Regions from separate parts of the Chryseobacterium sp. GM_Chr_2 genome, predicted to be linked through region 1. Evidence: riboswitches for the same ligand, from Rfam matches in the RefSeq annotation. Region 1 holds a riboswitch; each other region holds the start of a gene.
What was found. Region 1 has a riboswitch for S-adenosylmethionine ahead of OXQ85_RS11610 (TonB-dependent receptor). Riboswitches for the same ligand answer to the same signal wherever they lie in the genome.
Positions count from the first base shown of each region.

Region 2: another riboswitch for S-adenosylmethionine. It lies ahead of OXQ85_RS16240 (alpha/beta fold hydrolase); the one in region 1 lies ahead of OXQ85_RS11610 (TonB-dependent receptor).
Region 3: another riboswitch for S-adenosylmethionine. It lies ahead of OXQ85_RS15285 (TonB-dependent receptor); the one in region 1 lies ahead of OXQ85_RS11610 (TonB-dependent receptor).

Region 1 covers NZ_JALNUD010000006.1:176,367-187,476, reverse strand. The annotation lists gene OXQ85_RS11640 (hypothetical protein) at 1-206, shown strand, start outside; gene OXQ85_RS11635 (AraC family transcriptional regulator) at 306-1,172, opposite strand; gene OXQ85_RS11630 (T9SS type A sorting domain-containing protein) at 1,321-3,408, shown strand; gene OXQ85_RS11625 (organic hydroperoxide resistance protein) at 3,550-3,981, opposite strand; gene OXQ85_RS11620 (alpha/beta hydrolase) at 4,297-5,313, opposite strand; gene OXQ85_RS11615 (alpha-amylase family glycosyl hydrolase) at 5,565-8,402, shown strand; SAM riboswitch class I at 8,790-8,897, shown strand; gene OXQ85_RS11610 (TonB-dependent receptor) at 8,993-11,110, shown strand, end outside.
Region 2 covers NZ_JALNUD010000011.1:67,430-78,539, forward strand. The annotation lists gene OXQ85_RS16220 (DUF58 domain-containing protein) at 1-703, shown strand, start outside; gene OXQ85_RS16225 (OsmC family protein) at 838-1,257, shown strand; gene OXQ85_RS16230 (T9SS type A sorting domain-containing protein) at 1,332-3,020, opposite strand; gene OXQ85_RS16235 (glucosidase) at 3,377-5,992, opposite strand; SAM riboswitch class I at 6,181-6,288, shown strand; gene OXQ85_RS16240 (alpha/beta fold hydrolase) at 6,353-7,297, shown strand; gene OXQ85_RS16245 (ACT domain-containing protein) at 7,294-8,832, shown strand; gene OXQ85_RS16250 (O-succinylhomoserine sulfhydrylase) at 8,971-10,170, shown strand; gene OXQ85_RS16255 (homocysteine S-methyltransferase family protein) at 10,235-11,110, shown strand, end outside.
Region 3 covers NZ_JALNUD010000010.1:75,654-86,763, forward strand. The annotation lists gene OXQ85_RS15270 (hypothetical protein) at 1-237, shown strand, start outside; gene OXQ85_RS15275 (CPCC family cysteine-rich protein) at 338-592, shown strand; gene OXQ85_RS15280 (RagB/SusD family nutrient uptake outer membrane protein) at 1,055-2,548, opposite strand; gene OXQ85_RS15285 (TonB-dependent receptor) at 2,565-5,474, opposite strand; SAM riboswitch class I at 5,558-5,655, opposite strand; gene OXQ85_RS15290 (type II 3-dehydroquinate dehydratase) at 6,056-6,463, shown strand; gene pckA (phosphoenolpyruvate carboxykinase (ATP)) at 6,627-8,246, opposite strand; gene OXQ85_RS15300 (GYDIA family GHMP kinase) at 8,375-9,280, opposite strand; gene fabD (ACP S-malonyltransferase) at 9,290-10,165, opposite strand; gene OXQ85_RS15310 (LysM peptidoglycan-binding domain-containing protein) at 10,216-11,110, opposite strand, start outside.

The sequences.
Region 1 (11,110 bases):
TTTTCATGTTCTTCGGATTGGTAATTCCTATGTGGTTGACTGAAGGTTTAAAAGAGTATTTCGGTAAAGTAAAACCTTTCGATCCGGAAGATATCAGAAGCAAATTGCTTACAGAACAAGAAGGTGTTGAAGTAATCTTCAACGAGCCTAAAGGTCACGGGCCTTTTATTCATGACCACGGTCACGATAGTCACGGACATCATTAATTGATAGTCATTGCTTTCTCACATGAATTCCGAGGAAGTAATATCAAAGCAAAACAACATATACAAAACCACTTAATTTTTTAAGTGGTTTTCTTTTTTTTAATTCGTTCGAAGCTTTTCAGGCGAAACTCCGAATTTCTTTTTGAAGGCTCTTGTGAAATTCTGAACGTATTCATATCCGCATTCAATAGCAATTTCTTTAATCATCATATCTTTGTTGATGATCAGTTTTTTAGCTTTTAGCATTCGCAATTCAGAAATATAATCGGTGACAGTCATCTGATATTGTGCCTTGAATTCTTTTCTGATTTTATTCTGATTCATCCCAATCAGCTTTCCGATTTCCTCAGCTTTAATATTTTTATGATAATTTTCATCGATGAATTTTTTGATGATAGAAGATGTTTTTGGGGTGTTATCGATTACATTTTTACTATTAAATTGCTCAAAAATCAAAATAAGAAGCTTGATGATTTTGGCTTCCACAAACAATTTCTGCATCACGCCTTTTTTTGAATAGCTGATGATCTCTTTCAAAATCATGTGCATTTCTACCGTCATATCCGGTGGCGTTTTTTTATGGAGAAAGATGAAATTATTCTTAATCATACTCTCCAAAATTTCCGCGTTTTCTCTATTGGCTTCCGGATTAATGAGATTGAATATATAATTATAATTAATCTGAATCTGCAAATATTTTAAACTATCCTGATTTTCCGTCCAAAGTTCTGCCGAGCTGTCTAATGAAGAATAATGAAGAATGTACTGGTTTTTCTTGAAAAGAAAATTAGCACCGCAGTCATTGGCTTCCAGATGAATATTGTTACTTAATAAAAAAAGAAGATTGAAGCTCGACTTTCCTTCAATAAAATTCGATTTCAAATAATGTTCCGCATACGAATCTTCATGCAGTACTATTTGTATATCATCGGACTGGAATATAGATCCGTTCTTAGTTTGCTTCATACGATGCGCGGTTTTTGTGGTACATTTTAAAATAAAAGCTTCACATAGGATAACAAAAAGTTCGGAAATGATAACTTGAGGTTAATAATGAGAAGTAATTTTGCGCAAAATTAAATATAATTTAGAATAAATAAAAATAATATTGATTATGTTCGGAAATTTACACGTGGCGATGAAAAAAATCGGGGTTGGTCTCGGTGTTTTGGCATTCGCAAGTACATATTCATACGCTCAGCAATGGGAGAATGTAGGAGGTGTGGCAACGGTTTCGGCCGGAGGAAGTAGCTATAACAATCTGGTTGTAGATAATGCAGGAAAATATTATCTTTCATATTATGATACTTCAGTAGCAAAAGGCTCTGTTCAGGTTTTTAACGGAAATACTTGGTCTTATGCAGGAGGAAGTGCGGGAATTACAACAGGAACTGCGCTTTATAATTCTTTATCAGTAGACGGTTTAGGCAATATTTATTATACAAATCAGATCGGATATCCAGGTTCGGGAATGGAAGTTCGTCAGTTTAACGGAACATCTTGGAATTCGTTACCAAACTCAACCAATACCTCTGTAAATTACCATGCTTCGGCAGTTTCACCTTCTAATGTTTTATTTACGTTCGGAAATCATAACTCAGGAACTGTTTCTCGTTATGTAAACGGCGCTTGGGAGCAAGTTGGGAATGCAGGTTTTTCCAACGGTGCCATGTATGCAGAAATGGTAATCGGAACCAACAATAAAGTATATACGGCAAACGTATCAAGTGGTTTAAGAGTCTATGTAAATTCTACGACTGCGAGTGCTACAGACAATTGGGAATTGGTTGGCGGAAGTATTGTAGATGGTGCTGCAGCAAGCGAGCAGTATACTTCGGATATTGCGATTGATGGAAATAACAATATATATGTTGCCTATGTTTCCAATTCAACAAACGGAACTAAATTAAATGTTAAAAAATTCGATGGAACTTCTTGGGTAGCGGTTGGAAATCAATACTTCAGTGAAGGAAGAGTGCAGCACGTTGCCATTGCTGTTACGCCTTCAGGAGAACCTTATGTGGTGGGGAGTCGTTTCGAAAATGATAATTATCTGAAAAATTCAGTATTTAAGTTAAATGCTAATCAAGTCTGGGAAAAATTCGGAGGAGATTTTATCTCTGACGGGCAGGCGACTTATAATGATTTAGCAATTGATAAGGCTAATAATTATTTGGTTTTAGCGTATTCAGATGCTGGAACAAAGGTGAAAAGAATTTCAATCACAAGTAATAATACAATTCCAACTTGTAACAATACAGATCCGGGAAATAACCCTGGAGATCTAGGATGTGTATCTTTCTTCTATCAAGGTCAGCAAGTTGTTTACACAACGGTAAGAGGTGCAGATGGGAAAGTTTGGTTCCAGCAAAATTTAGGAAGTACAAGAGTGGCTACCACTTTTAATGATGAAGATTCTTATGGAGATTTATTCCAGTGGGGAAGATGGGATGATGGTCACCAGTTGAGAAATTCAACAACTAATTCAGCGCCTAGTCCAAATTCACCAGTAGGAATCACGGGAGGAAATAGTTCTTATATCATCGGTGGTTCAGGTTCTTCATGGTGGGCAACAAATGCTACTAGTGATGCTTGGACGGCAGCTTCTTCTTCAGATGTAACTTCAGCAGTGAGTGCAGATCCTTGTAAAAAAGTAGGTCAGGGTTGGAGACTTCCGGTTTCAGCAGAGTGGGTTTCAGCAGTAAATGCAGAAGGTATTAATAATCCGGCAACAGCATTTAACAGTTACTTGAAATTACCTGCAGGAGGATACAGAAGCAGCTCAACAGGAGGATTTACTTTTGTTGGAGAAAGAGGATATTACTGGAGTTCAGATACGGCGACTTCAGGTGGTAAGTTTTTATATATCGGAACAGGGAATGCACAGCCAACTTCCGGAGCACCGAGAGGTCAGGGAGAAGCTGTAAGATGTATCAAAGATTTTACACAATTAGGTACTATTGATGTAAGATTAAATGCAGCTACCATCGGTGTTTATCCAAATCCTACGAATGGTATTTTAAATATCAAAGCAGATTCTACGATTGATAACGTTGCTGTTTACAATTTGGTAGGTCAAAAAGTAGATGTTCAGATTTCAAACAATCAAATCGATATGAAAGCACTTTCAAACGGTGTGTATATCGTTGAATTGAAATTGAAGAACGGACAGAAAATTTCGAAAAAAGTTGTTAAAAACTAATAGTCATAACGTTTGATTGAATTCAAAGGTCTGCTCCATAAACCTTTGTCTGAAAGTCAGCGCTAGTTCATTTTTTAAATTGCAGTAAAACCCGCATTGTTTCGTCACAGTGCGGGTTTTTGTTTAATATAAATGAATAGACTATGAGATTTGTAATGTAACCAAGATATTTCCTCTCGTAGCTTTTGAATACGGGCATGTTTGATGCGCTTCTTCGGCTAATAATTGAGCTGTTTCATTATCAATTCCTGGAAGGCTAATGTTCAATCGGGCTTGCAAAAAGTAGGCATCATCGTTTAAACATAAATCTACTTCGGCATCTACTGCGGTTTCAGCAGGAAGTTTAATCTTTCTTTTTCTTGCGGCAATTCCTAAAGCGCCGATAAAACAAGCAGACCATCCCGCGGCGAAAAGCTGCTCCGGATTGGTTCCCGGTTCCGAACCTCCGGGTGTTGATAATTTTATATCTAAATTACCATCCGAACTTTTAGAGAATCCTTCTCTGCCGCCTGTAGTATGTGTTTTTCCTGTGTATAAAACTTTTTCTGCCTGAATGATGTTTGTATTTTCCATTTTTAAGATTTTTATTGATTGAAATTTATTTTGAAATGAATTTATCCTTGTCATCATGAACGTCGGAAAATGAAGCGTTAAGAAAATTGGAAATTAATCCGTTAAAAAATTCCCACTGTTCGAAGCGCAAGAGAAATTTAGTTAAGATGAAAAACTTTTGAATTCGCGCAAATTTTGGGGATTTTAGGATTAAGTTTTAATTTTTAGCATTCATTTTCCAAGTCTTGACTTTTTGTTTCTTTTGTGTTAAGACAAAAGAAAAATTGCTTTTTAATTCAAAGTATTGTAATTATCTTTAATGAGAGGATCTTTTAATTATTTTGAATACCCATCCACTTCCACAATCGCATCCGCAAAAGCCTTTGGATCTTCCTGTGGAACATTATGCCCGATTTTATTTAAAATTTTGTGAGAATATTTTCCTGTAAATTGTCCTTTGTATGCCTTTCCATCAATAGCGGCTCCGTCAAAATCACTGCTGATCGTAATTGTCGGAACATTGATTTTTGGTTTTGATTGAAGCTTTTTCTCCAATTTATCATATTGTGCTTCACCTTTTGCTAAAGATAATCTCCAACGGTAATTGTGCATCACGATCGCCACATGATCTGGATTATTGAAAGATTGAGCTGTTCTGTCGTACGTTGCTTTATCAAAATTCCAGGTTGGAGAAGCCGTTTTCCAAATCAAATTATTGAAATCATACGTGTTTTCTGCATAGCCTTTTTCGCCGCGTTCGGTAGAAAAATAATATTGATACCACCATCCTAATTCTGCATTCGGAGGAAGCGGTTTTTTGTTGGCTTCTAAATTGGTGATTAGATAGCCGCTTACAGAAACAAGTCCTTTTGCACGTTCAGGCCAAAGTGCAGCCATTACGTCGGCGGTTCTTGCGCCCCAATCGAAGCCTCCAATAATGGCTTTATCAATTTTTAAAGCATCCATCAAAGCAATAATATCTAAAGCCACGGCAGTCTGTTGTCCGTTTCTCATGGTTTTGTCAGAAAGGAAGCGGGTGGTTCCAAAACCCCGTAAATACGGAGTAATTACACGATATCCTTTGGCAGTAAGTTGCGGAACAACTTCTTCATAACTGTGAATATCGTAAGGCCAGCCGTGAAGAAGAATAACCGGAGTTCCTTTGGATGGTCCTGCTTCTGTATAGCCAATGTTTAAAACGCCTGCATTGACCTGCTTTAAAGTTCCTAAAGAGCCTTCTGTTTTTTGTTGAGCGTTTAGTGATAATCCTAAATTGAAAAGTAAAATTAGAATTCCGCTTGCTAAATATTTTTTAATATTCTGAATCTGCTGAGGTTTTGAATAGGGATACATAATGGTTTAGATTTTAAATTATAATTCAAAAGTAGTTCGCGAAAGATTGCTAAGAAATTACAAACAAGGTGAAACGGACAATACGTATTTTGAAATAGACAAACCTGAGCTTTAGAATTTTATAAATTTTGAAAGTACAAAGATTTGCATACTATTTTAAGCACTGAGTTATGTCTTTTCCGACTGAAATATGATTATTTGTTAAAAAATAAATTATTTTAGTATAGTACTAACAAAAAAATTAAAACTTTATGAAGAAATTTTATTCGGGTATATTGTTGTTTATCATGGCTCTGGTTTTTGGGCAGATCAACTATACAATTACACCAAATCCGTTCAATGAGACGGATCAGATTACCTTAACGGTTCCCGGAGATCAGATCGATGAAGCCGCCTGGGGAGTTACCAATAACGCGATATATATTTGGACTTGGTCTTTGGATGCTAATTACCAAAACAGTCAGGATTGCCCTACAAACGGACAATGGGGAGATTCCAACGATGCGAACAAGTTGGTATATAATAACGCGACAGATTCATATTCCTTAACTTTTACGCCAACCACTTTTTATAACCGAACCGGAATCGGAAGATTCGGATTTTTATTAAAAGATAAAACAGGAGGACACCAAACGGGAGATAGTTTTGTGAATGTTGGAGTTTTAAATTTAAATCTTACCAATCCTCTTGCAAATAGCTTGACATCGGTTCCTGTAGGGAATTCAATCAATGTTACAGCAACTACCAATGTGAATTCAACTTTCCAGCTAAAAGCCAACGGAACAGTTGTGAATTCGACATCAACGCCTTCCAATTCCTATTCTTACGCCTATACTGTGACGGGAGATGCTAATATGGAACTGATTGCTACGGAAGGTTCTTCATCTAAAAATGCAACATTTACTTTACAAGTTCCTAGAAATGTTGTTTCTGAAGCAATTCCGGGATGGATAAGACAGGGAATTAATTACAACCCTACAGATAATACCAAGGTGGGATTGGCTTTGTATGCGCCATTTAAAAATTTCGTTCACATAATCGGAAGTTTCAATAACTGGGCGGTGAATGATGCCTATTTAATGAAAAGAGATACGACAAATCCTGATCTATACTGGATTGAATTAAACGGACTGACTCCTCAGCAACTGTATACTTTCCAATACAGAACTAATGATTTGAAAAAAGTGGCAGATCCTTATTCACCACAGATTTTATCTTCTTATGATGATCAATGGATTTCGGCTACTACTTATCCGAACTTACCAATATTTCCTACTGGACAGGATTTTGAGGTTTCAATGTTTAAAACAGGTCAAACGCCTTACAATTGGCAGGTAAACAATTTTCAGCGTCCGGCAAAAGAGGATCTTGTAGTATATGAATTGTTGCTAAGAGATTTTACTCAGGAAAAAAACTGGCAGTCTTTAATTGCTAAAATTCCTTATTTGAAAGGATTGAACATTAATGCAATCGAACTGCTTCCTATTATGGAATTTGATGGAAATCTGTCTTGGGGATATAATACGTCTTTTCATTATGCTTTAGATAAAGCCTATGGGACGCCGGAAAAATTTAAGGAATTTGTAGATGTTTGTCACCAAAATGGTATTGCAGTGATTCTGGATGTTGCTTTCAATCATGCAACGGGTCGTTCTCCGTTGGTAAGACTTTGGAATGTTGATCCTGATGGCGACGGCTATGGAGATGTGGCAGCTAACAATCCTTATTTTAATACGGTTCCCAAACATTCGTATAATGTATTTAATGATTTTAACCATACAAGTCCCTCGACTAAATATTACGTTGAAAGAACATTGCAGCAATGGTTAACTGAATATAAAATCGATGGATTCCGTTGGGATTTGACTAAAGGTTTCACTCAAAACTGTTCTGAAAATGATGAAAACTGTACCAATGCTTATCAACAGGACAGGTTAGATATTCTTAAAGATTATGCCGATAAACAGTGGGCGCTGGATCCGAATTCTTATATGATTTTTGAGCATTTGGGAACAGATCAGGAAGAGCAGCAATGGGCTAATTATAAGGCATCGGAAGGTAAGGGTGTAATGATGTGGAATAATCAGAATGGTTCTTATAACCAAAATACGATGGGTTATAAGGAAAATAGCAATTTCGACAGAATGGATCATGAGCTTCATGGGTTTTCGCAAATGAGAGCGGTTGGATATGGTGAAAGTCATGACGAGGAAAGACTGATGTTTAAAAATCTTGCGTATGGTGCGGTGAATGGTTCTTATGATGTTAAAAACTTAAATACGGCACTTGATAGAATGAAAACTTTTGGAGCTACATTTTTTACAATTCCTGGTCCCAAAATGATCTGGCAGTTTGGTGAATTGGGGTATGAGTTTAGCATCAATAGATGTGCAGATGGTTCTATTAATAACGGTTGCAGAACCGATGAAAAACCAATTGCATTCACTTTAAACTATGATACAAGTGCCAATAGAAAGGCAGTTTATGATACTTGGGCTAAAATTATCAACATTAGAAATGCACATCCTGTTTTTAAATCTAAAACATATACAGTTGAATCCAATAACTTAACAAATGATCCAAACGGATTGATTACAAGGATCTTCGTGTACGATAATACGTTGACTTTGGGAATTAAAAACGTTGTTGTATTGGCGAATTACACAACGGCAACTCAAAATGTTGTTCCGTATTTTCCTTATACTGGGCAATGGCAGAATTTAATGGACAATTCAATCTTTACAGTGGCTTCTACAACGACTCCGATTTCTCTTCAACCGGGAGAATTCAGAATTTTCGGAAATTATACGGGAACGAATTTATCCACAGTCAATGTGAATGCAGAAAATACATTATCGCTTCAAATTGGGGATAACCCTGTAAAAAATGGTTTGGCTAAATTAATTTACCACAAAGCGAAGAATGGGGAGATCTCAATCTACGATATGAGTGGAAAAAAGATGGATTCATTTAAGCTTACCAATGAAAACGGAACATATGAATTGAAAACAAATTATCCTGCGGGATCATATTTAGTTCATTTAAAATCAGATACAGGAATTGCAATTCAAAAAATGATTGTGAAATAACCTGTGGATAAGTCTGAGGATTACCATACAAAGAGGTCACGCAAGTGATCTCTTTTTTTGTTTGTCCACACTTTTTTCACATTTAAATTAATGCTTATTCATAAGAAACTAACGGCTTTTCAACACGTAATTCACAGGGTTTTCCGCATAGAAATTCACAAATTTTTTGGGCTTGTTAATAGCTTATTAAGACGTTATCCATATCTTATTCACATTTAAAAAATAACTTGTTAATATTTGAATTTTGATAACTCACATGCAATTCACGCCTAGCTAACAGGTAATTCACGCGTTATCCACAACTTATTCACAATCGAAAAAGGATTCAAAAACAGTAAAAATTTGCGATTTTTTGTCAATTAAAATTAATACTCTACCTTTGCACTAGATTTATCAAGAAAGGTGGAGGGATTTGGCCCTGTGAAACCTTAGCAACCGACACATTTCCAAACGTGTAAAGGTGCTAATTCCAACCCAATCGGGGGAAGATAAGTGAAGCATATTCTTAATATTTTTCCATTTTCTTGACGGTCTTTGTAGGCGGATTTTGATCCGTTCGGGTTTATTATTAATTTTGCAAAAAACAAGAGATGAAGAAACTAAGCATTTCTATATTATTGCTTGGAGCGGTTTTCGTATCGGCTCAGGAACAGGAAAAAGAAAAACAAATTGAAGACGTTATCATCGTCGGAAACCGAAATGCAAAACGCACAAAGCTGGAAACTCCAGTTCCAGTAGATGTTATCAATATCGAAAAAATACAAAAATCTTCACCGCAAATTTCCGTTCAGGATTTATTGAATTACGTGATTCCGTCGTTCAATGCAGTTCGCCAGTCAGCTTCGGATGGTACAGAACACATCGATCCGATGACATTGCGAGGAATGGGACCGGATCAGGTTTTGGTTTTGGTGAATGGAAAAAGAAGACACACAACGTCTTTGGTGAATTATCAGAACACAGTTGGGAACGGTTCTGTCGGAACAGATTTGAGTACAATTCCGGTCATTGCCATCGACAGAATTGAAGTATTGAGAGATGGAGCAGCAGCGCAGTACGGTTCTGACGCGATTGCGGGAGTTATCAACATTATTCTGAAAAAAAATATTGGCGGATCTGCAACTCTTAATTATGGAATTACAGGGAGAAATGATGGCGAAACTTACCAAGCCGGAGCGAACTACGGAACTTCTTTGGGTAAAAAAGATGGTTACATCAATTTATCTTTACAATTAAATTATAGAGGAAAAACGACAAGAACGCAGAATCATGATTTGATTATTTACGATCAATCAAATCTGAATGTCGTTAATAATGGGGGAACAATTTCAGCTAATGGAATAGTTTTACCAAATGTTTCACCGATTGCCACCGGAAGTTATGGGAATTTTTTTGCTTATCCATTTGCCGATCCTGCTGACGGAGGAACAGGTGCGCAAATTTCAAGGGCTTATGATGATGCTTTAATTGCTCAAAATGGATTAACTCGCGACGATTTCAATTTCCAAATTGGAGATGCACAAATCAAACAGGCGCAATTGTTTTTTAATTCAGAATATCCGATTAATGATCAGTTTAAATTATATTCTTTTGGAGGTTTCAGCATAAAAGAAGGTCAGGGATACGGTTTCAGAAGGCTTCCAAGCGAAACTTCGAATAATGTACCATCCATTTTTCCAAATGGTTTTCAGCCGACTTTAGGATCGAAAGTGTACGATTTTTCTTACGCTGTAGGAGCAAAATACAACAAAAACGATTGGTTTTTTGATCTAAGCAATACGTTCGGAAGCAATACTTTCAATTATGATGTGAGCAACACGGTAAATGCTTCATTAGGCGCAAAATCTCCGACAAGTTTTGAAGCAGGGGCGCACAGTTTCCTTCAAAATACAGTTAATCTTGATGTTTCAAAAAATATTAAAAACTTCAACATTGCTTTCGGTGGAGAATTCAGATTCGAACAATATGAAATCAAATCCGGACAAGAATCATCATATGCGAGATACGATATTTACGGAAATGTTGTAACAGCTTCAACGCCTTCTGCTGATATTATCGGAGCGGGAGGATCTCAGTCATTCATTGGTTTTTCACCGGAAAATGCTTTGAGAAAATCAAGAACTTCGACCGCAGTTTATGCAGATGTTTCTTATGATTTAAATAAAAAATTTAATGTTGATTTAGCGGGAAGATTCGAAAATTATTCAGATTTCGGAAGCACTTTGAATGGTAAATTGGCTTTGAGATATGAATTTGTAAAGAACTTTGCGATTCGTGGAGCGGTAGGAACTGGTTTCCGAGCGCCGTCTTTACAGCAGCAATATTTTAATAATTCTTATGCGGACATTTCTACAACAGGAAATTCCATCGTTACAAAAGGAATCTTTAATAATGACAGTGAAGCGGCAAGAGCTCTTGGTTTTGATAAATTAAAACAGGAAACATCTGTCAACGGAAGCGCCGGATTTACCCTAAGACCTGCAAGAGGTCTTTTCGTTACGTTGGATGGATATTTAATTAAAGTGAAAGACAGAATTGTCATCACAAGTAATATTACCGACGACAGATTGGCGGTTTATGGTGTAGAAAGCGGAAGGTTTTTCGCCAACGCAGTCGACACGGAAACAAAAGGTGTTGATTTGGTTGTTTCATACGACTGGAAATTAGGTGGTGGAAATTTAAACATCAATCTTGCCGGAAATTATACG
Region 2 (11,110 bases), on a different contig from region 1:
CGATGACATTCGAACTATCAACTGGAAAGCAACTTCCAAGACGAATCGTTTGATGGTAAATCAGTTTCAGGATGAAAAATCACAGCGTATTTTTATGTTGATCGATACGGGAAGAACGATGAAAATGCCTTTTAAAGGATTGAGTTTGCTCGATTATTCCATCAATGCAGCAATGGCTTTATCACATATTATCCTGAAAAAAGGAGATCGTGCAGGAATGATGACTTTCTCAAAGAAAACGGAGAATAAAATTGCGGCGGAAAACAAATCGGGACAATTGAAGAAAATTTCTGAGGCGCTTTATAATATCAATACCAATTTTTTTGAAAGTGATTTCAACAGATTGTATCAGGATGTGAAATATTCCATCAATCAGAGAAGTTTGATTTTACTTTTTACCAATTTTGAAACACTGGATGGCTTAAACCGTCAGCTAAAATATCTTCGCGGAATTGCCAAAAATCATTTGCTGGTGGTTGTTTTCTTTAAAAATGCGGAATTGCAAACGTTGATTCATCAAAACCCTGAAAGTATGCAGGAAATTTATGATGAAATTATTGCTGAAAAATTTGAATTTGAAAAGAAACTCATTATTCAGGAACTTCGTAAATACGGTATTTATACGGTGTATACGCTCCCTGAAAATTTAAATATCGACGTTATCAATAAATATCTGGAGATAAAAGCGAGAGGAATTTTATAATTTTGCAAAAGGTTTATTAACAATAAATGCTTCGACTCCGCTCAGCATGACATCGCTAAAAATTTGCTGTTTAAAAACTGTTAATTAGAATGTCATGCTGAGTCTGTCGAAGCACTTTAAATATAATTTCAAAAATGAAAATAACACTTAATAGAATCAACGATGATTTTTTGTTTGAATGTACCAATTCTCAGGGAAATTCAATTCTTTTAGATAATACTTCGCAGCCGGGGGCAAAAGGTGTTTCACCAATGGAAAGTGTGATGATGGCAGTTGCGGGATGCAGTGGGATAGATGTGGTTTCTATTTTGAAAAAGCAAAGACAGGAAATTACAGATTTCAAAGCTGAGGTTGAAGGGGAGAGAGTGCAGGTGGAAGATGCAAAGCCTTTCAAGGCAATTAATGTAAAATTTCTTCTGGAAGGAAATATTGATCCTAAAAAAGCCCAGAAAGCCGCTCAGTTGTCTTTCGAAAAATATTGTTCTGTTTCTAAAACTTTAGAACCGAATGTAGAAATTGGGTACGAAGTTTTTGTGAACGGAGAAAAAGTTTAATTTTTTTAAATTCAATATAAAAAAATGCCGGACAATTACTGTCCGGCATTTCTGTTTAATTATAAAGTTTATGGTTATTTTTTGATTACTTTTTGTGTTTGAACAGAACCGTCTTTTAAATTCAATGATAGAATATAAACGCCTGTTTTTATTCCGTCTAATTGTAATGTTGAAGAAGGATTGTCGATTACTTTTACCGTTACTCCCGAAAGATCTGTAAGCGTTGCACGCTTTACATTTTCAGATTTTTCGATGCGTAAAACATCTGTAAAAGGATTAGGGTATGCTACAATTTTCTTCTCTGCTTTTGCTTCGTTTGTAGATAAATTAAGAGGTTCTAAAATGACAGTTACCTTCCAGCTGCCATCATTTACTTTATTATAAGATGCATCACAGCCAAGGTTTTCTCCACCCCATTTTCTCCATGCTCTCAATTCAAAATTAACAGCTCCTGTAAGACCATTTGCCAATGTTAAATCTGATCTGTTGTAAGAATATGTTCCTGCGTTGCTGCTTACCCCCGCTGCCACATCTGTTTCTGCTGTACCGTTGGTAGTACATACCAAAAGACTTCTTTGTTCAGACATCCATGCTCCAGATTGCGCGGTCATGGTATATGAAACTTTTGTAGATTTTATTTTATAACCTGTCGGTACGTTAACCGTAAGAGTTCCTGGGCAACTGGATGTAGAAGTATTGGTAGGATTATTATCACCAACGTATTCTGTATTAATGTCTCCTAATGTAAATGTTACAGGAACTTCACCAGTGGTAAATGATTGTGACTTCCAGAATCCATATGATGAACCTCCACAATTTGATCTTATCCAAAAATAATAGGTTTGCCCTGTTGTTAAGTTATCTAAAGTAACAGACGTAGTTCCTGCTGCTACACTTCCAGAAGGATTCGTTGTAGTTGTAGGTGGAGTTGGCGAAGTGCTATAGTAGTACTGATATCCTGAAGATGGATTACTCGCAGATGCCGTCCAGTTTACGGTAGCACTTGTAGGCGTTGTGGTTGCTGAAATATTGGTAGGCGCAAGACAAGGGTTGAAAGCGTCTGCCGAAAACGCAAAAATATTAGGAATTCCTCCTGTTCCGGATTTTGTTACCGTAACACTTTGTATTTCCTTGTTTTGGTTTGCAGCGTCAATTGCTAAAGGAATTTGATATAATCTAGGATTCGTTCCGCTTCCTGATTCAAGTACGTTGTTGTTTAAGTTAATTCTGCCAATTCCCTGAATAGCATAGTTGGTGCCTCCATACCAGTCAGAAATACTATTTCCGCTAAGGGTTTGTGTGGTATTATCGGTAAAGTTTACCGTAACGTCTACCGTACAAGCACCACTTCCTCCTGTTGCCAACATATAAAGGCTTATGGCTTTAAGAGGAGTTGCAAATATTAATGTTCCTGAATCACCTGATGCCTCTAATCTTAGAGAATTGTTTGAGCTGTAAGAAGCTAACTGATAAGTCAATCCCGGTGTTGAAGCTACTGCGGAAGTAAAGTTTCCGCTTATAGGAAGACCGTACGTAAGTGCAGTACTGCTTGAAGTAAGTTGAAAATCTCTTGAAATAAAGGCGTAGCTCACACCATCTACATCGGTACTTGTTGAAGTAGAAGCGGCTCCAACACCGTTAGCAATCACATCAGCATTAAATCCTGACTGGATTCCGATGGGTTGATATTCCTGAGCTTTCATGGTGTTGATAAACAGGCTGGTAAGAAGTAAGCCTGAAAGAGGTAGTAATTTTCCTTTCATAAAATACTTTTTTAGTTTTATAGCGCTAATATAAGCGTTTTCATGTAAATATTTCAATATATAACTTAAATTGATGTTAAATTTTAATGATATAAGCTGAATTGCTAATAAATTATAGTATGTCTTGTTATAAAAGTCATACTGAGAAAATAAAAACAGCCCACAAAAACTTGTGAGCTGCATGAAGATTGAAATTAACCCAATGATTAATTCTTAAAGACTTTCTTCGTGAAAGTTTCTTTTTCTGTTATTATTTTGAAAATATACATACATTTAAATATCTCACTTTTAAGTTAATAAATTTGAAAATGATAAAATATAAACGTAAAAAAGCCCCTTTAAAAAGAGGCTTATATCTATACTGTTAATCTTGGTTTCATCAATTTGGCGACTGTTGCCGTCCATCCTGTTTGATGGGAAGCACCGACTCCGCGACCGTTATCTCCATGAAAATATTCAAAGAATGTGATATAATCTTTAAAGTTTTCATCATAATTAAATTTTGCATTTCCACCGTTGAAAGGTCTCTGTCCAAATTCGTCTTTCAGAAAAATAGAGCATAATCTATTGCTGATATCATGAGCGACTTCATCAAGATTTCTCTTGTCTCCACTTCCCGTCGGAAGTTCTACTTTCAGGCTGTTTCCGTAATAAAAATGAAAACGCTGCAAACTTTCAACAATTAAAAAGTTGATTGGGAACCAAATCGGTCCGCGCCAGTTGCTATTTCCGCCAAACATTCGGCTGTCACTTTCTGCAGGCGTGTAATAAACCACATTTTCATTACCATGAACTGAAAATACAAACGGATTTTCTTCATATACTTTTGACATCGCACGAATTCCATATTGACTTAAAAACTCGTTTTCGTCAAGCATTCTTGTTAATACTTTTGTTAAACGGTTCTTACGGAGAATACTCATCAGGTGCTTTCTTCCGTGACCTTCCTCATCCCAATGTGAAACAAGTTTTGTTAATTCAGGTTTATTCTTTAGAACCCATTCCATTCTTGCTTGGAAATTCGGCATTTTTTCCAATAAATGATGGTCTACAATTTCTACTGCAAACATGGGAATTAAACCAACGATACTTCTCAATCGCAAAGAAACGCTGTCTCCATTTCCCAGTTGAAGTACATCGTAGAAAAATCCGTCTTCTTCGTTCCAAAGACCTTCTTTTCCGTCACCCAGATTTTCCATGGCTTCGGCAATATAAAGATAATGCTCAAAAAATTTGATCGCCATATCTTCATACACCTGATAATACTGAGCGAGTTCCATGGCGATTCGCATCATGTTCAGCGCGTACATCGCCATCCAGCTTGTTCCGTCCGCTTGCTCCAGGTGTTGTCCGTCTTGTAAAACTGTATTTCGGTCAAAAGCACCGATATTATCGAGTCCAAGGAAGCCTCCACCAAAAATATTTTTGCCGTTTTTATCTTTTCGGTTGACCCACCAAGTGAAATTCAGCAATAATTTTTGGAAAACTTTCTCTAAGAATAAAAGATCGGGCTTTCCGTTTTGCTTTTCATCAATTTTAAAAACTCGGAAACAAGACCAGGCATGAACTGGCGGATTGACATCACTCAAATTCCACTCGTAAGCCGGAAGTTGCCCGTTCGGGTGCATATACCATTCCTTTGTTAATAAGAGGAGCTGTCCTTTCGCAAATTCAGCATCAATAATTGCAAACGGAACACAGTGGAAGGCTAAGTCCCAGGTCGCATACCAAGGATATTCCCATTTATCGGGCATGGAAATAATATCTTTATTATGAAGATGATTCCATTCCGTATTTCTTACATAATTGTTGAAGTCTCTCGGAGCTTCGAAATTCGGATCACCTTTCAGCCATTTTCCGACATTGTAATGATAAAACTGTTTGTTCCAAAGTAGACCTGCAAAAGCCTGTCTTTGTACATTTTTTTCATCGTCGTTCGTTACATCATTCTGAATTTCATTATAAAATTCATTGGCTTCATCAATTCTGTTGTTTAAAATTTCATCAAACTGAGAAAAAGGATCATCCAGTTCGTCGGGCGACAATCTGAAATCAAAAGTTTTAGATGCTCCCGCAGCAATTATTTCATCTACTATAAATGAAGCTTTGGAACCTCTTTTTTCAGGATTTACGGTATTGCTTCCGTAAGTGATATAATCGTTAATTCCGTCTTTATAATAGGTATTTCCGGGATACGGGGAACCATATAATTTCGGAGCATTGGTTTCATTATCACAGAAAACACTTTCCGCATTCATATTTCGCGAATACAGTTTTTTGATGGAAATACTGTCGTGATTAATATTGATACAACCTTCCTGAGCAGCATTGGTTTGTCCTTTATACGTGTTATAGCCCCATTTCCAGTTATTTCTGAACCAAATCGTAGGTATCACCACAATAGGCGCATCCATCTGACTTCTGTTGCAAACCGTAACGCGAACCAAAATATCATTATGTTCAGCCTTGGCATATTCAATAAAAATATCAAAATATTCATCGTTATCAAAAATTCCTGTGTCGATAATCTCGTATTCAGGTTCTTTTTTGCTTCTTCTGGCATTTTCGGCACGAATATCATCATAAGGAAATGCGTTGATAGGATATTTGTACACCAGCTTCATATAGCTATGGGTAGGCGTATTATCCAGATAATAAAAAATTTCCTTAATGTCTTCTCCGTGATTTCCCTGAGGGTTGCTCAGCCCGAAGAATCGCTCTTTTACCCTTTTATCTTTCTTGTTCCAAAAGGATAGGGCAAAACAGAAAAGCTGTTTCACATCAGAGATTCCCGCAATGCCTTCTTCCCCCCAACGATAGGCGTAGCTTTCTGCGGAATTATGATTGGCGAAATTCCATGCATCGCCGTTGGAGCTGTAGTCTTCCCGTACATTTCCCCATTGGCGGTTGCTTACGTAAGGTCCCCAGTTTTTCCAGTTTTTATCTTGTAATCTTTGTTTTTCGGCAATCATATTTCATCAATTTTCTATACGAAGTTAGTTTTTTTGATAAAAAATTCCAACTTTACGAATCTGAAAAATAGTTAACATTGCTTTGAAAACCTTTTGTTTATCAGTGTTTCGAATATTAAATTAAATTTTTATAAATATTTAAAAGAAATGTTTTATCTTTGCACCATTCGATCATTCAAATATTGAAAATGTTATCAAGAAAGGTTGAGGGATTAGACCCTGTGAAACCTTAGCAACCCTTTGCGCAAGCGAAGAAGGTGCTACGTTCTACCAAAATTATTTTGGACAGATAACTACTGAATCTTTTTTCAGCCATTTCCTGTGGCATTTTCAATTGTATTATCAAAAAGTATAATAGAATTGAAAACAGAATTAAACTATATTAATCTTTCGTATCAAACAAATTCCGGTAAGGAATGTCATATCTTGTTGAGCTATCAGCTTTTCGGGCAAGAATTGTTTTCGTCACCTATCATTTTAGTTAATCATGCTTTAACGGGAAATTCTAATGTTTCCGGTGATAAAGGCTGGTGGAAACAATTAATTGGTGAAGGTCAGGTTATTGATACAAATAAATATACGATTCTGTGCTTCAATATTCCCGGAAACGGATTTGATGATTTTTTAATTGATGAATACGAAGATTTCGCGCCTTCAGATATTGCTAATATCTTTTTACAAGGACTTGAAAGTTTACATATTACAAGTTTATACGCCATTGTTGGGGGCTCTTTGGGAGGAGGAATCGGTTGGGAAATGCTGGTGAAAAAGCCAAATCTTGCCGAAATTTTCATTCCTATTGCCTGTGATTATAAAACCCACGATTGGCTTCACGCACAATGTCTGGTTCAGAAATTTTTATTAAATCAAGAAAATGAACCTTTGCAAAAAGCAAGAATTCATGCCATGTTGTGTTACCGAACACCGGAATCGTTAAATGATAGATTTCAAAATAAATACAATCAGGAAAAACAAAGATTGGAATCAGAAGATTGGCTGATTTATCACGGAAATTCTTTAAACGAACGATTTAGTTTAAAGTCTTACAAGCTGATGAATCATTTACTGATGAATTTGAATGTTGATGAATCTCAATTGGAAAAAATTCAGGCACGAATGCACATGATCTCTGTAGATACAGATTTGTTTTTCCCGGCTTCTGAAATTCGAAGGTGTTTTGAAAAGCTGAAAGAGAAAAAGGAAAATGTTTTTTATCACGAGATCACCTCAATTCATGGGCACGACGCCTTTTTAATGGAATATAAACAATTAAATAATATCATAAAACTTATTCTGAATATATGACAACATCAGATACGATAAACATTTATCGAAACAAAGCGCTGGTAAACTTTGAAGGGAAAGACTTTTTAGGACACATCGGCATCGATTCCCGAATTTTCAAAGTATTAAATGAAGAAGGAATAAGCGTTGGCGTAATTTCTCAGCAGGCGATTGAAAACGGAATTTCTGTTTTGGTAGATGAAAAAGATGCGGAAGATGCAGTGCGTGTGCTGCAGGAAGAATTTAAAAAAGAAAAATCGAACGGGGCGGTAAGCAATATTTACAATATCAGTAATGTGGCGGTTATTGGTTTCGTTTCGGAAAATTATAGCAAAATACTTTCTGAACTTCAGAGAAATAAAATATTTCCGCTTTTGTTGAATCAAATTGCTTCGGCGGGAAGAGTAAATATCGTGGTAACCGATAATCAGACAGAAATTGCAAAAAATATTGTTGAAACTGAAATTTACGGAAAACCGAAAGTCGTTCATTTAGCATTGATCGGTCACGGAAATGTGGGCGGAACGTTGGTGGAACAGATTTTAGATTCTGAACATGATATTCTGAAACGTAAAAGATTACAGTTGAAAATTGTAGCCATTGCCAATTCAAAGAAAATGGCTTTGAACAAAGGCGGTTTTGGAAGCGACTGGAGACAGAAGGTTAATTATTCTCAAACAGATTCCAGCATTGAAAGCCTGATCGGATATGCAAAAGAGCACCATCTGGAAAATCTGGTAATGGTAGATAATACGGCGAGTAAAGATTTTGTGAAGCATTATGATGCGTTTGTAGATAACGGTTTTGATATTGTTTCTTCCAACAAAATTTATAATACGCTGCCGATTGCCACTTATAGAAATTTAAGAAAATCTTTAGAGAAAAATAAAAAGAAATATTTATACGAAACCAATGTTGGTGCAGGTTTGCCATTAATTGATACGATTAAATTGCTACACCTTTCGGGAGAGAATATCACAAGAATTAAAGGAGTTTTCTCAGGAACATTGAGCTATGTTTTCAACAATTTTTCGTTGAGAGAGGATAAGTTTTCCACAATCATCAACGAAGCGCTGGAAAAAGGATATACAGAGCCGGATCCCAGAGAAGATCTGTCTGGAAGCGATGTTGCCAGAAAATTATTGATCTTGGCAAGAGAATTAGATCTGATTAATGAATTTGAAGATATTAACATTCAGAATTTGGTTCCTGAAAATTTACTTTCTGTTTCAAAATCAGAATTCCTTTCAAGACTGGAAGAATTAGACGAAGAATATCAAAAAATTAAAGAAGATCAAGAACCGGATCATGTGTTAAGATATGTTGGAGATCTTCACGGAGATTTGCAGAAAGAAAAAGGTGAGTTGGATGTAAAATTGATTTCTGTACCTGCAACCTCTGCTTTAGGACAGTTAAAAGGTTCAGACTCTATCTTCGAGATCTATACCGAAAGTTATGGTGAAAATCCAATCGTAATCATGGGAGCCGGAGCCGGAGCTAAAGTAACGGCAAGAGGTGTTTTCGGAGATATTTTAAGAGTAAGCGAAACGAAATAATCAATGAACCCGAAGGGTTCAATATCAATAGCCGTAGGTGAAACCTATGGAAAAAATAAAAATATAACAGTAAAGTAATGTATCAGTTTGAATAATAAGATTTTAAATTAATATATTTCTAAAAAGATAAATAAGTTTATGAGCGAAAATTTTCAACCAGAAACTAACAACGAGCAACTTTCAAATTTTGAAACGCTTGCCATCAGAACCCAAACCGAAAGAACTCAGTTTGACGAGCATTCAACGCCATTATATCTAACATCCAGTTTTATTTTTCAGGATGCGGAAGATATGAGAGCGAGCTTTGCAGAAGAAAAACCGAAGAATTTATACAGCCGATTTTCAAATCCAAATGTAACGGAATTCACAGATAAAATTGCTAAAATGGAAGGTGCTGAAGCAGGCTATGCTTTCGCAACGGGAATGGCAGCGATTTATTCAACATTTGCGACTTTGTTAAATGCTGGCGATCATATCGTAAGCTGTCAGTCGGTTTTCGGATCTACGCACACATTGTTTACAAAATATTTCCCGAAATGGAATATTGAAACAACTTATTTCAAAGCCGAAGATGCGGAAAATGTTGAAAAATATATACAACCGAATACGAAAATTTTATATCTGGAAACACCAACAAATCCTGCGATTGAGGTTTTAGATTTAGAATTTTTCGGAAAAATAGCAAAAAAGCATAACTTAATTTTCATTGTGGATAACTGTTTCGCAACACCATATTTGCAGCAGCCGATTAAATATGGAGCCGATATTGTTGTACATTCTGCAACGAAACTAATTGATGGTCAGGGCCGTGTGTTGGGTGGAGTAGCAGTTGGAAGAGAAGATCTGATTCGTGAAATTTATCTTTTCGCAAGAAATACAGGTCCTGCAATGTCACCTTTCAATGCTTGGGTATTGTCAAAAAGCTTGGAAACTTTAGCGATCCGTGTTGAAAAACATTGTGAAAATGCGTTAAAGGTAGCTGAGTTTTTAGAAAGTCATCCAAATGTAGATTTGGTGAAATATCCTTTCCTGCCATCTCATCCAAGTTATGAAGTGGCAAAAAAGCAAATGAAATTAGGTGGAAATATCGTCGCATTTGAAATCAAGGGCGGAATTGAAGGCGGGAGAAACTTTTTAGATAAAATTAAAATGTGTTCCCTTTCTGCAAACCTTGGTGATACGAGAACAATCGTTACGCATCCGGCTTCTACAACGCATTCTAAATTGTCAGACGAAGAAAGAAATGAAGTGGGAATTACAGCAGGCTTGGTTCGTTGCTCGGTTGGTTTAGAAAATGTGGATGATATTATTGCAGATTTGAAACAGGCATTGGATTAATGGCGAACCCGAAGGGTTCAATAATAATAACCGTAGGTGTAACCTATGGGAAAAAATATAAAAAATGAAAAATTCAGAACAACTATACAAAGCATTATCCGAAAGAATTTTAATTCTCGACGGAGCGATGGGAACCATGCTTCAGCGATACAAATTCGAGGAAGAAGACTATCGTGGCGAGCGTTTCAAAGATTGGGAACATCCGGTAAAAGGAAACAACGATCTACTTTCTTTAACGCAGCCTCACGCTATTGAAGAAGTTCACAGAAAATACTTAGAAGCTGGAGCTGATATTTTGGAAACAAATACATTTTCCGGAACGACGATTGCAATGGCAGATTATCACATGGAAGAGTTGGTGTATGAACTGAATTATGAATCTGCGAAAATTGCAAGAAAAGTCTGTGATGAATTCACCGCTCAAAATCCGGATAAGCCGAGATTTGTAGCAGGTTCTATCGGGCCAACCAACAGAACGGCAAGTTTAAGTCCAGACGTAAACGATCCGGGTTACAGAGCCATTACGTTTGAAGAATTGAGAGTTGCCTACAAACAACAGTGTGAAGCTTTATTAGACGGAGGTTCAGATATTTTATTGGTTGAAACTATTTTTGATACCTTAAATGCAAAAGCTGCTTTATTTGCGATTGATGAAATTCAGGATGAAAGAGGAATAAAAATCCCGATCATGGTTTCAGGAACGATTACCGATGCTTCGGGAAGAACATTGAGCGGACAAACGGCAGAAGCATTTTTAATCTCCGTTTCGCATTTGAATTTATTAAGTGTGGGTTTCAACTGTGCGTTGGGTGCAAACCAATTAACTCCGTATTTGGAAACTTTAGCTCATAATTCAGAATTTGCTGTCTCGGCATATCCGAATGCGGGTTTACCGAATGCTTTCGGTCAGTACGACGAAACTCCTGACGATATGGCAAGC
Region 3 (11,110 bases), on a different contig from region 1:
GATATTGACTTACCAATAATTACTAATAGTAACACAATGGAATATAAATTAGATTCTACAAAGTCTTACTTTTTATCTGCATCTACAACATTTTCTGCAGAATACATTCCTCAATATGTAAAAGATTCATTAATGTCTGAAAATATAGAAATTATAACTCCTAAAATTAATTTCTGTAAAATAAACGTCAATATAAATAAGTTCTTTAGAAAATATAAGGATCACTATATTAAATAATAAAAGGCAACCTTTTTACTACTCTATGATATGCTAAAATTTATTTTTAAATCATTCTTACATCCTAAATAAGTTATTATTTATAAGCGATTATAATCATATGGAAACTAAAAAATATAGTAAATTCTCGTGCCCATGTTGCGGATATCATACTCTTGAATACAAGGCTGATAATACGTTTCAAATATGTCCGGTATGTTATTGGGAAGATGATGGAGTACAACTTCATGATATTGATTATGATAGTGGAGCAAATAATGTAAGCTTAAGAGAGGCAAAAATTAATTTTAAAAAGTATGGCGCGATAGAAAAAAGATTTATAGAATTCGTTAGACCTCTTTTAAAAGAGGAATAATATTACACATAAAGACTTTCCGAAAATTTTGGATAGCCTTTTTTATCAGAACAAAATAATCTCTTTAAATTTATATTTTATTTAAAATCGCTAAGATTATTCAAACAATGAAAATGAAAATAACAATCCAGAACTGCAGCGACGAAAAATCTCTATAATAAAAGAGCCTGAAGCTTTAGAAGCATTTATTGAACCTAATGATGAAATAAAAGTTGAGACCAACGAAGAGGAAGAAAACATCTATCTAAATGTGGGTAAAAATGATGATGGAACTATTTACATTCAAATTTGGGATGCTCTAAAAACACAATACAAAATTTACCACCAAGGCAAAAATATGTTTGAGGGTTACTTATAGGTATTCAATCTTTAAGTGAATACTTTCATTTGTATACATCATTAATCATAAAAAAGGCTGTCCTCAAATTAGGGCAGCCATTTTAAGAATTTAAAAAACTAATACTATAAATTCGGATTATTCTCCACTTCCTTCTGCGGAATCGTAAACAAATAATACCTGCTATTCGGAGCAAAAGAAGACTGATCAGGAAAAGCATATATCGTGTGCCCTCTTCCGGCAACATTTTTCACTGTTCCGTCGGGAGTGGTGATTTGTACCTGAATCGAAGAACCGTCTGCATTGGTAAAAGGTTTTCTCACGACCGTTCCCTGCGTTCTGATGATGTCGGATAAAGAAAATCCTTCGCCGAACAATTCTTTTCTTCTTTCAATTAAAACCTCTTTAATCACATCATTTTGTGCTAAAGAACCTGAATATTGATTAGCATTTCTCGCCGATTTCAATTGGTTTAAAACAGTTACCGCATTGGTTACATTTCCGTTTCTGGCTTCGGCTTCGGCTTCAATTAAGTACATTTCGGCCGCTCTCATATAGACGATATCGGCAATTAAATTCGCTTTAAATTTAAATTTAGCATATCTCAAGAGCCCTTCCCTACCCGGAAGTCCGTCCCAAGAAAACAAAGAATAGCGAATATCATTGGTATCAAATAAATCTTTAAAATAAGGATCTGCCATGAAGCTGTAATAATAACTTCCCGAAGACGAAACATCCAAAAAATGGAAGGCATAACTCTCGCTAGACTGCTCTTGCGTTTGCCCGTGACCCCAAATCCACTCTCCGTTGCTGATGTCGTTGAAACCTTCTTTATATTTTTCAGCAGTCATTAAAGCATACCCGTTTCTTGCTACTTTTGCGGCAGCAGCAGCTTTTGCCCAATCACCTGTATTCAGATAGGTTCTTGCCAGCAATCCGTTCACCACCGATCTGTCGATTTTATCTTTATTGTTTCTCGTGTAATTTTGAAGCAATTGATCAGCATCTGTTAGATCACTTTTAATCAGCGTATAAATTTCTTCTAACGTTGCTCTTTTATTCGGCTTAGATTCAGTGGTTGTAGGTTCTGTATAAATCGGAGCCGTTAATGCCGTTTTATCTTTTAAATAACTGAACTGATAAAAACTCGCCAAATTCAGATAACAAAAAGCTCGAAGTGTTTTTGCCTGACCTTTCACCTGATCTTTCTTTTCCTGACTTCCCTCTGCCGCATCAATTCTTGTAATCACATTATTCATGTTGTTGATGGTAGAGTACAGCAAACTCCAGATGAAAAGGGCACGACTTCCTGTATTATTGCTTAAATCTGAAAATGTATACGCTGTGGGGAATCCGTATTTATTGGTTAAAACCGCCACATCACTTCCCATCGCATCGCTCGTTCTCAGTACGGTTGAATATCCGATGTTGGAATATGTTGTTCCATCATCATTAAATTTCGCCCAAGTTCCATTGATTACCGTTTCTGCATTATCAGCCGTTTTAAAAACTTCTGCTTCATTGGCCTGATTGGTCGGCGCCGTTTCCAGTTCGCTTTCACAGCTTGCCAGTGATAAGATCGCGATAATGGCAAAAGATAGATATTTTATTTTTTTCATTGTTTTAATTTTAAGATTAAAGAGTTGCCTGAAGTCCGAAAGTGATGGTTCTCATCGCCGGATATCTGTAATACGTTGTTCCATCCAATGATTGCTCAGGATCCATTCCTTTATGTTTGTAAAACGTGAGTAAATTTTCCCCCTGAACATACACTCTGAAGTTTTTCAAGCCCAATTTTTCAAAATAATTCGATGGAAGTGTGTATCCGATACTTACATTTTTCAATCTTGCATACGTTGCAGAATATAAAAATCTCGATGAGGTTGAAGTCCAGTTATTGGTTGTTGTGCTCAAAATAGGAACATCCGTATTTGTATTTTCAGGCGTCCATCTGTTGACCATTTCGGCGCTCCATGCACGTCCTGCCAAGTTTCCGTTGGACATGATGGATGTATAATCGGTATCCAAAATCTTTCCTCCCAATCTAAAAGTCAGTAAAGCGGAAAGGTCGAAGTTTTTATAATTTAAGCTTGTTGTTAATCCTCCCATTAATTTAGGAAGCGCCGAATCCTGAATTTCTCTTGCCGCTTTAGCATATTCGGAAGTGGTACCTTCCACTGTTTGTCCGTTGGCATCTGTTGTAATGGTCTTCCACAAAGGTTTTCCGTTAGTTGGATCTACACCTGCCCAAGTCGGAAGATAGAAATCGTAAACCGAACCACCCACAGTTAATAATTTTGTCCCGCTGATGATAGAAGACTGAGGAAGTTTTGTGATCTTGTTGTTTAATGTACTTAAATTCACATCTACATTCCATTGAAAATCATCGGTTTTTACAGGTGTTGTGAATAATGAAAATTCAAAACCGGTATTCTGCATCGTTCCGATATTGGCTTGAAACCCTGTAAATCCTAATGACGGCGCCAACGGCATTTCAAAAAGCAAATCCTGACTTTCACGCTTGAAATATTCTACATTACCTTTAATTCTGTTGTTCAGAATCGCAAATTCAAGTCCGATATTTAAATTAAGATTCGTTTCCCATTTCAAATTTGGTGTCGGAAGACTGCTTGCAACGGTTCCTGCTTCTCCTAAATTGTTGTAAAATCGATATAAACTCTGATAAGCATAATAGGTTTTAAGCTTGTCATTTCCCTGACCTCCGTAACTTGCACGAAGTGTCAGCTGATTGAATATATTCAAATCTTTAATAAAATCTTCATTCGACGCTTTCCACGAACCACCGACAGACCAAAACGTTCCCCAACGGTTATCTTGAGAAAATCTCGAAGAAGCATCTGACCTTACCGATCCTGAAATGAAATATTTATTCTGATAATCGTACTCCGCTTTACCTAAGAAACTTAGCAATCCCAACTGATCGCTGTTTCCTGTGAAACCACCCAATAAAGCTGCAGCGTCTGGTTCATAATAATACGGAAGTGAAAACTGAGATCTGTTTCCGGAAATCGTCTGATATTCATAATGATAAAACTCCTGCCCTGCCAATAAATTCACATGATGCTGACCGAATTTTTTATCATATGTTAAAATATTACTTGTGGTATAAGAAAGCGTTCTGGAATTTGTTTTAGTGACCGAACCGCCAATTTCAGTTCCTTGCCCTAACAGAGAATTGGTATAATAATGACCGTTATAATTCACCAAATCAACTGAAAAACTGGTCTTAAATTTTAGTTCAGGCAAAAACGTAAACTCAGCAAACCCCTTTCCTGAAAAGTTATCTTCTCTGTTTTCGTTTTTATCTAAAGGTAAAGTTGCTGCTAAATTCTGATTTTGTAAAGCGCTTGTTGGTCTGTATTTTCCGAAATCATAAATATAATTTCCGCCTGCATCAAGTTTATAGCTTCCGTCGGTATTTCTTTCATAGTAAGGATAAAATGAAGGAATAATACGCCCGACATTGATAATATTTTCAGAACTTGAATCCGAAGAAGCCGGAGCCAATTGAACGCTGTTGGTAAAGCTTAAATTCGCACCAACATTCAGCCATTTTTTAACTTCAGAATTTAATTTTAATCTTGTACTGTATTTTTTGAAACCAGATTCTATGGCAATTCCTTTATCATCTAAATAACCTAAAGAGAAATAATAGTTACTCTTTTCGTTTCCGCCACTGAAATCCAAATCAACCTGATTTCTAGAAGCCACACGTTGAAGAACATCTGCCCAATTGTCATTCCACAAAGCTTTTGCACCTGCCAACAATTTTCCGTCTGTTCCTACAGGTTTTGCAAAACTGGCTCCGTAAGGATTGATTCCCAAAGCATTCACCAAACCGTCTGTTGCCATCTGAGCCGCCTGCTGTGGAGCAATATTATTCGCAACATAGCCGTTTCTCATTGCCTCCCAATACAATTCAAAATACTGATCAGTATTTACCTGAGCATAATCTTTCACCGCTCTCGAAGAAAAACCCTGACTGATATTAAAATTGATCTTTGATTCTCCTTTTTTACCCGATTTGGTCGTAATGATGATTACTCCGTTTGCCCCTCTCGAGCCATACAACGCACTTGCAGAAGCATCTTTCAGTACACTCATCGATTCAATATCATTTGGGCTGATGGTGTTGATATTTCCATCAAAAGGAAGTCCGTCTACCACATACAAAGGATCGCTTGAAGCACTTATTGAGCCAATCCCACGAATACGAACCGAAGCTACAGACCCCGGCTGGCCAGAAGCACTCACCGCCTGAAGTCCGGGAACCTGACCTTCCAACGCTTTTGTAATATTGGTAACTGGTCTATTGTTGATTTTATCACTGGAAATTGTGGAAACCGAACCCGTATAGCTATTTCTTTTCGCTTTTCCATACGCCACAACAACTACTTCGTCTATCTCTTTTTCCTTCAGGGTATCTTTTTTTATTTCCTGACCTTGTACTCCGATAATTCCCAAGAAAAATACCGCGACAGGTGGAATCCAAATCTTAGAATTAAATGAATTTTTATTAATCATAATCAATTTTGTTTAACATTAATTAAAAATAAACCTTTTACAAAAAAGACAACAACAAGCACCAATAAATAGGATTAAATTATTGCTTATCTTTCCTTTTTAAGGCTGAATGTAACACCTTGCCCAAAGCAGGTTGTTAAGATTTCATAGGGTCAGTTCCCTCCATCTTTCTTTATAAGCCGATCGAAATATGGTTGCAAATCTAAAAACAAATAGTCTACAAAACAAGTAGACTTTAAAATTTTTGATTATAATTTTATGAAAATTAAGTTAAATTTATTTTAAAAACCACCAAAATAGACACTTATACAAATTGTTAAATTTTCAAATATGAGAAATATCATTAAAAATAATACAATGGATAAAAATTACATTCAAGACTGAATTAGGATTAAAATTCATTACGCAACCCTCGTCACTCCGAGTAGATTTTTACAAAAAAAATCGTATCGAGAAGTTTTGCTGTGGAAATAGAATTTGTGTTTCTGTTCACTGGTTCTCGATACATTTTTCTCCGCTTCGCTGCGAAAAACACTCGAACTGACGAAGGGAAATTCAAAAAAAGTTTTTAATTTTATGTTATGAAAATTTTAATTGTAAACGGTCCTAATCTTAATCTGTTAGGTACGCGAGAACCAGAAATTTACGGAACGGTAACGATGGAAGATTATTTAGAAAAATTACAATCTGAATTTTCTACGCATGAAATATCTTATTATCAATCAAATATTGAAGGTGAATTGATTAACCGTCTTCAAAAAGATGATTTTGATGCTTTGGTGATTAATCCGGGAGCGTTTACTCATTATTCTTATGCTATTACAGATTGTTTAAAGAATATTCAGAAGCAGAAAATTGAAGTTCACATCAGTAATATTTACAAGAGAGAAGAATTTCGTCAGAAGTCGGTAACGGCAGCAAATTCTGATGCTGTTTTATCAGGTTTTGGAATGGACGGATATCGATTGGCAATTTTGAGTTTGAGGTAATTTCATAGAGATAAAAATTGATAAATGCTTCGACAAGCTCAGCATGACAGTCCTAATACTAACTGTGTAATTATTTAACAGTCTATTTTTAGCGAGGTCCTGCTGAACTCTGCCGAAGCATTTAAAACATAAAAAAGCCTCATCAATGATGAGGCTTCCTAATTTAGTTAATTGCTTGTTGCTGTAACTGAGGACCGGAAGCAATAAGCTTTTTGCCCTCTTCGGTGTTACAATATTGTTCAAAGTTTTTGATATATCTTGAAGCTAAGTCTTTCGCTTTTTCTTCCCATTCAGAAACTTCGTTATACGTATTTCTTGGATCTAAAATCCCTTCAGAAACGTTTGGTAATTCTGTAGGAACTTCAAGATTCATAATTGGAATTCTTGTTTTAGGAGCATTTTCAATAGATCCATCGATGATAGAATCAATAATTGCTCTTGTATCTTTCAAAGAAATTCTTTTTCCTGTTCCGTTCCAACCTGTGTTTACCAGATATGCTTTAGCACCGTGTTCTTTCATTTTACCGATCAATGTTTTTGAATACATTGTTGGGTGCAATGTTAGGAACGCTTCACCAAATGCTGGAGAAAATGAAGGTTGAGGTTCTGTAATTCCTCTTTCTGTACCGGCTAACTTTGAAGTATAACCACAAAGGAAATGGTACTGTGCCTGATCTTCATCCAAAACAGAAACAGGAGGCAATACTCCGAAAGCATCTGCAGAAAGATAAACGATCTTACTCGCGTGTCCTGCTTTTGAAGGCAAAACAATTTTATTAATATGATAAATCGGATAAGAAACTCTCGTGTTTTCTGTGATAGATCCATCTGTATAATCAGCAATTCCGTCGTGAACCACTACGTTTTCTAGAAGTGCATCTCTTTTGATTGCTCTGAAAATATCCGGTTCTTTTTCTTCTGAAAGATCAATTACTTTTGCATAGCAACCTCCTTCATAATTAAATACTCCATTGTTGTCCCAACCATGCTCATCATCACCAATCAGATATCTTTTCGGATCTGCAGACAAAGTAGTTTTTCCTGTTCCTGAAAGACCGAAGAAAAGAGCAACATCTCCTTCTTCACCTACATTTGCAGAACAGTGCATAGAAGCCATCCCTTTCAAAGGAAGGTAATAATTCATCATGGCAAACATCCCTTTCTTCATTTCTCCACCGTACCAGGTTCCTCCAATGATCTGAAGTTTTTCGGTAAGGTTGAACATCACGAAGTTTTCAGAGTTTAATCCCTGCTCTTCCCAGTTCGGGTTTGTAGTTTTAGATCCATTGATTACTGTGAAATCCGGTTCTCCAAAGCTTTCCAACTCATAATGAGAAGGACGGATGAACATATTCGTAACGAAATGCGCCTGCCACGCTACTTCAACGATGAACCTTACTTTTAATCTTGTATCTGTATTCGTTCCGCAGAATGCATCTACAACATAGATTTTTTTAGCATCAGAAAGTTGGTTCAGCACTAAATCTTTACAAGACTGGAAAATTTCCGGAGATGTGGGCAAGTTTACTTTACCGTGCCAAAAAATCGTGTCTTTTGTAACATCATCCTGAACTATGTACCTGTCTTTAGGTGAACGACCTGTGAAAATTCCTGTTTTTACTGATACTGCACCAGATTCGGTAAGCTCAGCTTTCTCAAAGCCTTGATTTTCAGGAGAAACTTCAGCCTGATACAATTCTTCATACGAAGGATTATAAATGACTTCATAACTTCCTTTAATCCCTAATTTTTCTAAATCCTGGATGATTTTAGCGTGTTTCATTTTACTTATATTTTCTATTTCAATATTGGGGTTCAACAAAATTAATATTAATTAATTGTTAAAAGTGGTTTAAATATAATGATATAAGTCAGAATGGCAAATAAAAAAACAAGTTTGTAACAAACTGATTACAAACTAATTAAATCTTTCCAATTGAAAATTGTGCGAAAACCTTTCTCCCAAAAATAGTCCTCAAAGCCATCAAATTTTGAGCTCATGACAAAATCTCCACCCCAGGCTCCCAAACTTTTCACAAAAACAGGGATATCTGCAAAGAAACGCTCTCTAACTGTAGGAATTTCAAGGAATTTCGAAATTTGTTGCTCATGAATTAACATTAGTTCAGAAAAATTCCCCAATTCATTACATACTAAAATATTTCTTGTAAGATTCGAAAATTCATCAACCAGTTTTTGAGACTTTGTTTTAGACTTGTAAAAATTGATTCCTTCACGGCTATCCTGCTTCTGATTCAAATGAATAAAAATCAATTCATCTTTAAAAGAAGGATTGAAATTCGTCCGTTCATATGTAATCTCAGGTTTGCTTTGAAACAGCACTGCAGATTTCTCTTTTGCCACCGCAATATCGTATCCGCTGCCGCCTAAACTGATTGAATTTAAATGAAAAGGATCGATCTCAGCCCATTCCGCAAGATTAGTCATTAATGTAGAGCTGCTTCCCAAACCGTAATCTGCAGGAAACTGAAGGTTGGTTTTTAAATGATACGTAAAATCGTTCTTAAATTTGATTGTAGAAAGTGACTGAACATTTTTTAAGGTTTTTAAAATAAATTCAGCACTTGAAGTAATATTGGTCTCAATGATCTGCCAGTTTTTATAATCGATGACAGCTTTTAACCATAATTTGTTTTGATGATAGGCCTCCCAGAAAATAAGAGATTTCCCATCGTATTTTTCTTCAAAATAAAACTCTTGTCCCAGCTTGGTAGGTACCGCTAAGACAAGAGCTCCATCCATTGCGAAATATTCTGAAGTAAGCATCAGCTTTCCCGGTGAAAATATCTCGCCCATATTTTTTATTTAGATTGCAGAAGCAACAGATACAGACCCGTCGATTTTCTTGATCAATCCCTGAAGGGTTTTCCCAGGACCTACTTCAATGAAGTTATTAGCCCCGTCTTTGATCATATTCTGAACAGACTGCGTCCATTTTACAGGACCTGTTAATTGTGCAATAAGATTATTTTTAATCTCATCAGGATCAGTAATCGCTGTAGTCGTGATATTCTGATACACAGGAATTGTTGCTTTTCTGAATTTTGTTTTTTCAATCGCAGAAGCTAATCTCTCTTGTGCAGGCTGCATTAAAGGAGAATGGAAAGCTCCATTTACGGGTAGCAATAATGCTCTTTTTGCTCCGGCTTCTTTTAATTTTACGCAAGCTTCTTCAACTGCTGTTGTTTCACCGGAAATTACCAATTGCCCGGGACAGTTGTAATTTGCAGGAACCACAATACCGCTGATTGTAGCACAAATTTCTTCCACTTTAGCATCTTCCAATCCTAAAATTGCCGCCATAGAACTTGGGTTGGCATCACAAGCCGCCTGCATTGCTTTTGCTCTTTCGGAAACCAGCTTCAAACCGTCGTCAAAAGATAAAACGCCATTGGCAACCAATGCTGAAAATTCTCCTAAAGAATGTCCTGCCACCATTTCAGCGCCAAGACCGTTCACCGCTTTAAGAGCCGCTACTGAATGTATAAAGATCGAAGGTTGCGTAACCTCAGTTTTCTTAAGATCCTCATCCGCTCCATTAAACATAATAGAAAGAATATCGAAACCTAAAATTTCATTGGCAGATTCCATTAAGTCCTTAATGTCTTTTCTAGAATCGTATAATTCTTTTCCCATTCCTACGAACTGAGAACCCTGCCCAGGAAATACAAGTGCTTTCATTTAATAATTTAAAATATTTTGCAAATATAAATATAATGTTAATAATATCCTTACGGAACTAATCTGATTACTCTATAACCAGTATTTACATAAGCACCATTTGCTTTGGCTTTTACAAACTCAAACTTGGTAGCCAACTGAGTCTGAACCTTATTCATCTGTTTGAAAATTTCTCCTTTTTTGTTTTCTCTGGTTAACATATCGTTCACGACATCGAAACCAACAATAGCATATTTAGGAGGTGTTTTACAATATTTGCCCTTATAAGCCGCCAGAATTTCTTTTTCAAAACTTCCGTCGGTATTGATCTTTCTGTCCATCAAATAAACCAGATTTGCCTGGCTAAGGTCATCTACTTTTTTCTCAAAGCTTGGGGCATAATACATACTGAATGCTTTTACTCCCTGAACTTCTTTAGACAAAGCGATCACCTTATTCGAGAATGCTTCACCCGCCGCGGAATCTGCATTGGCTAAAATCGCGATTACCGGAGCAGACTGCCCTGTCATCATATTTTGATCCAACTGAATATCTGCTGCAGAATTCACGATCGTTACTGTTGGACTTTTTAATGTTTTTTCAAGACCTGCTTTAATGTAGTTGGCATTTTCTTTTTTAGCATCTGCCACTACATAGATTTTTTGGTCTGAATAAGAAGCTTTCACTTCCTCAACAATTTTATCAGCATAAGTTTGATCATTCGTTTCAACGATAATCAAATTGCTGTAGTTATATAATTCCGGAGAGTTCGCAAAAGGCGCTACAATCGGGATTTTTTGATTTTTAGTAAAATCCAGAACATCTACCACATTCGACTTGAAGAACGGCCCGATAATTAAATCTGTATTATCAGGATGCAATTGCGTTAAAGAATTTCTGAATGTTGCTTCGTTTCCTGAATCTACAATTTTAACCTCAAGTTTCTGTCCGTTTCTAGCATTTCTT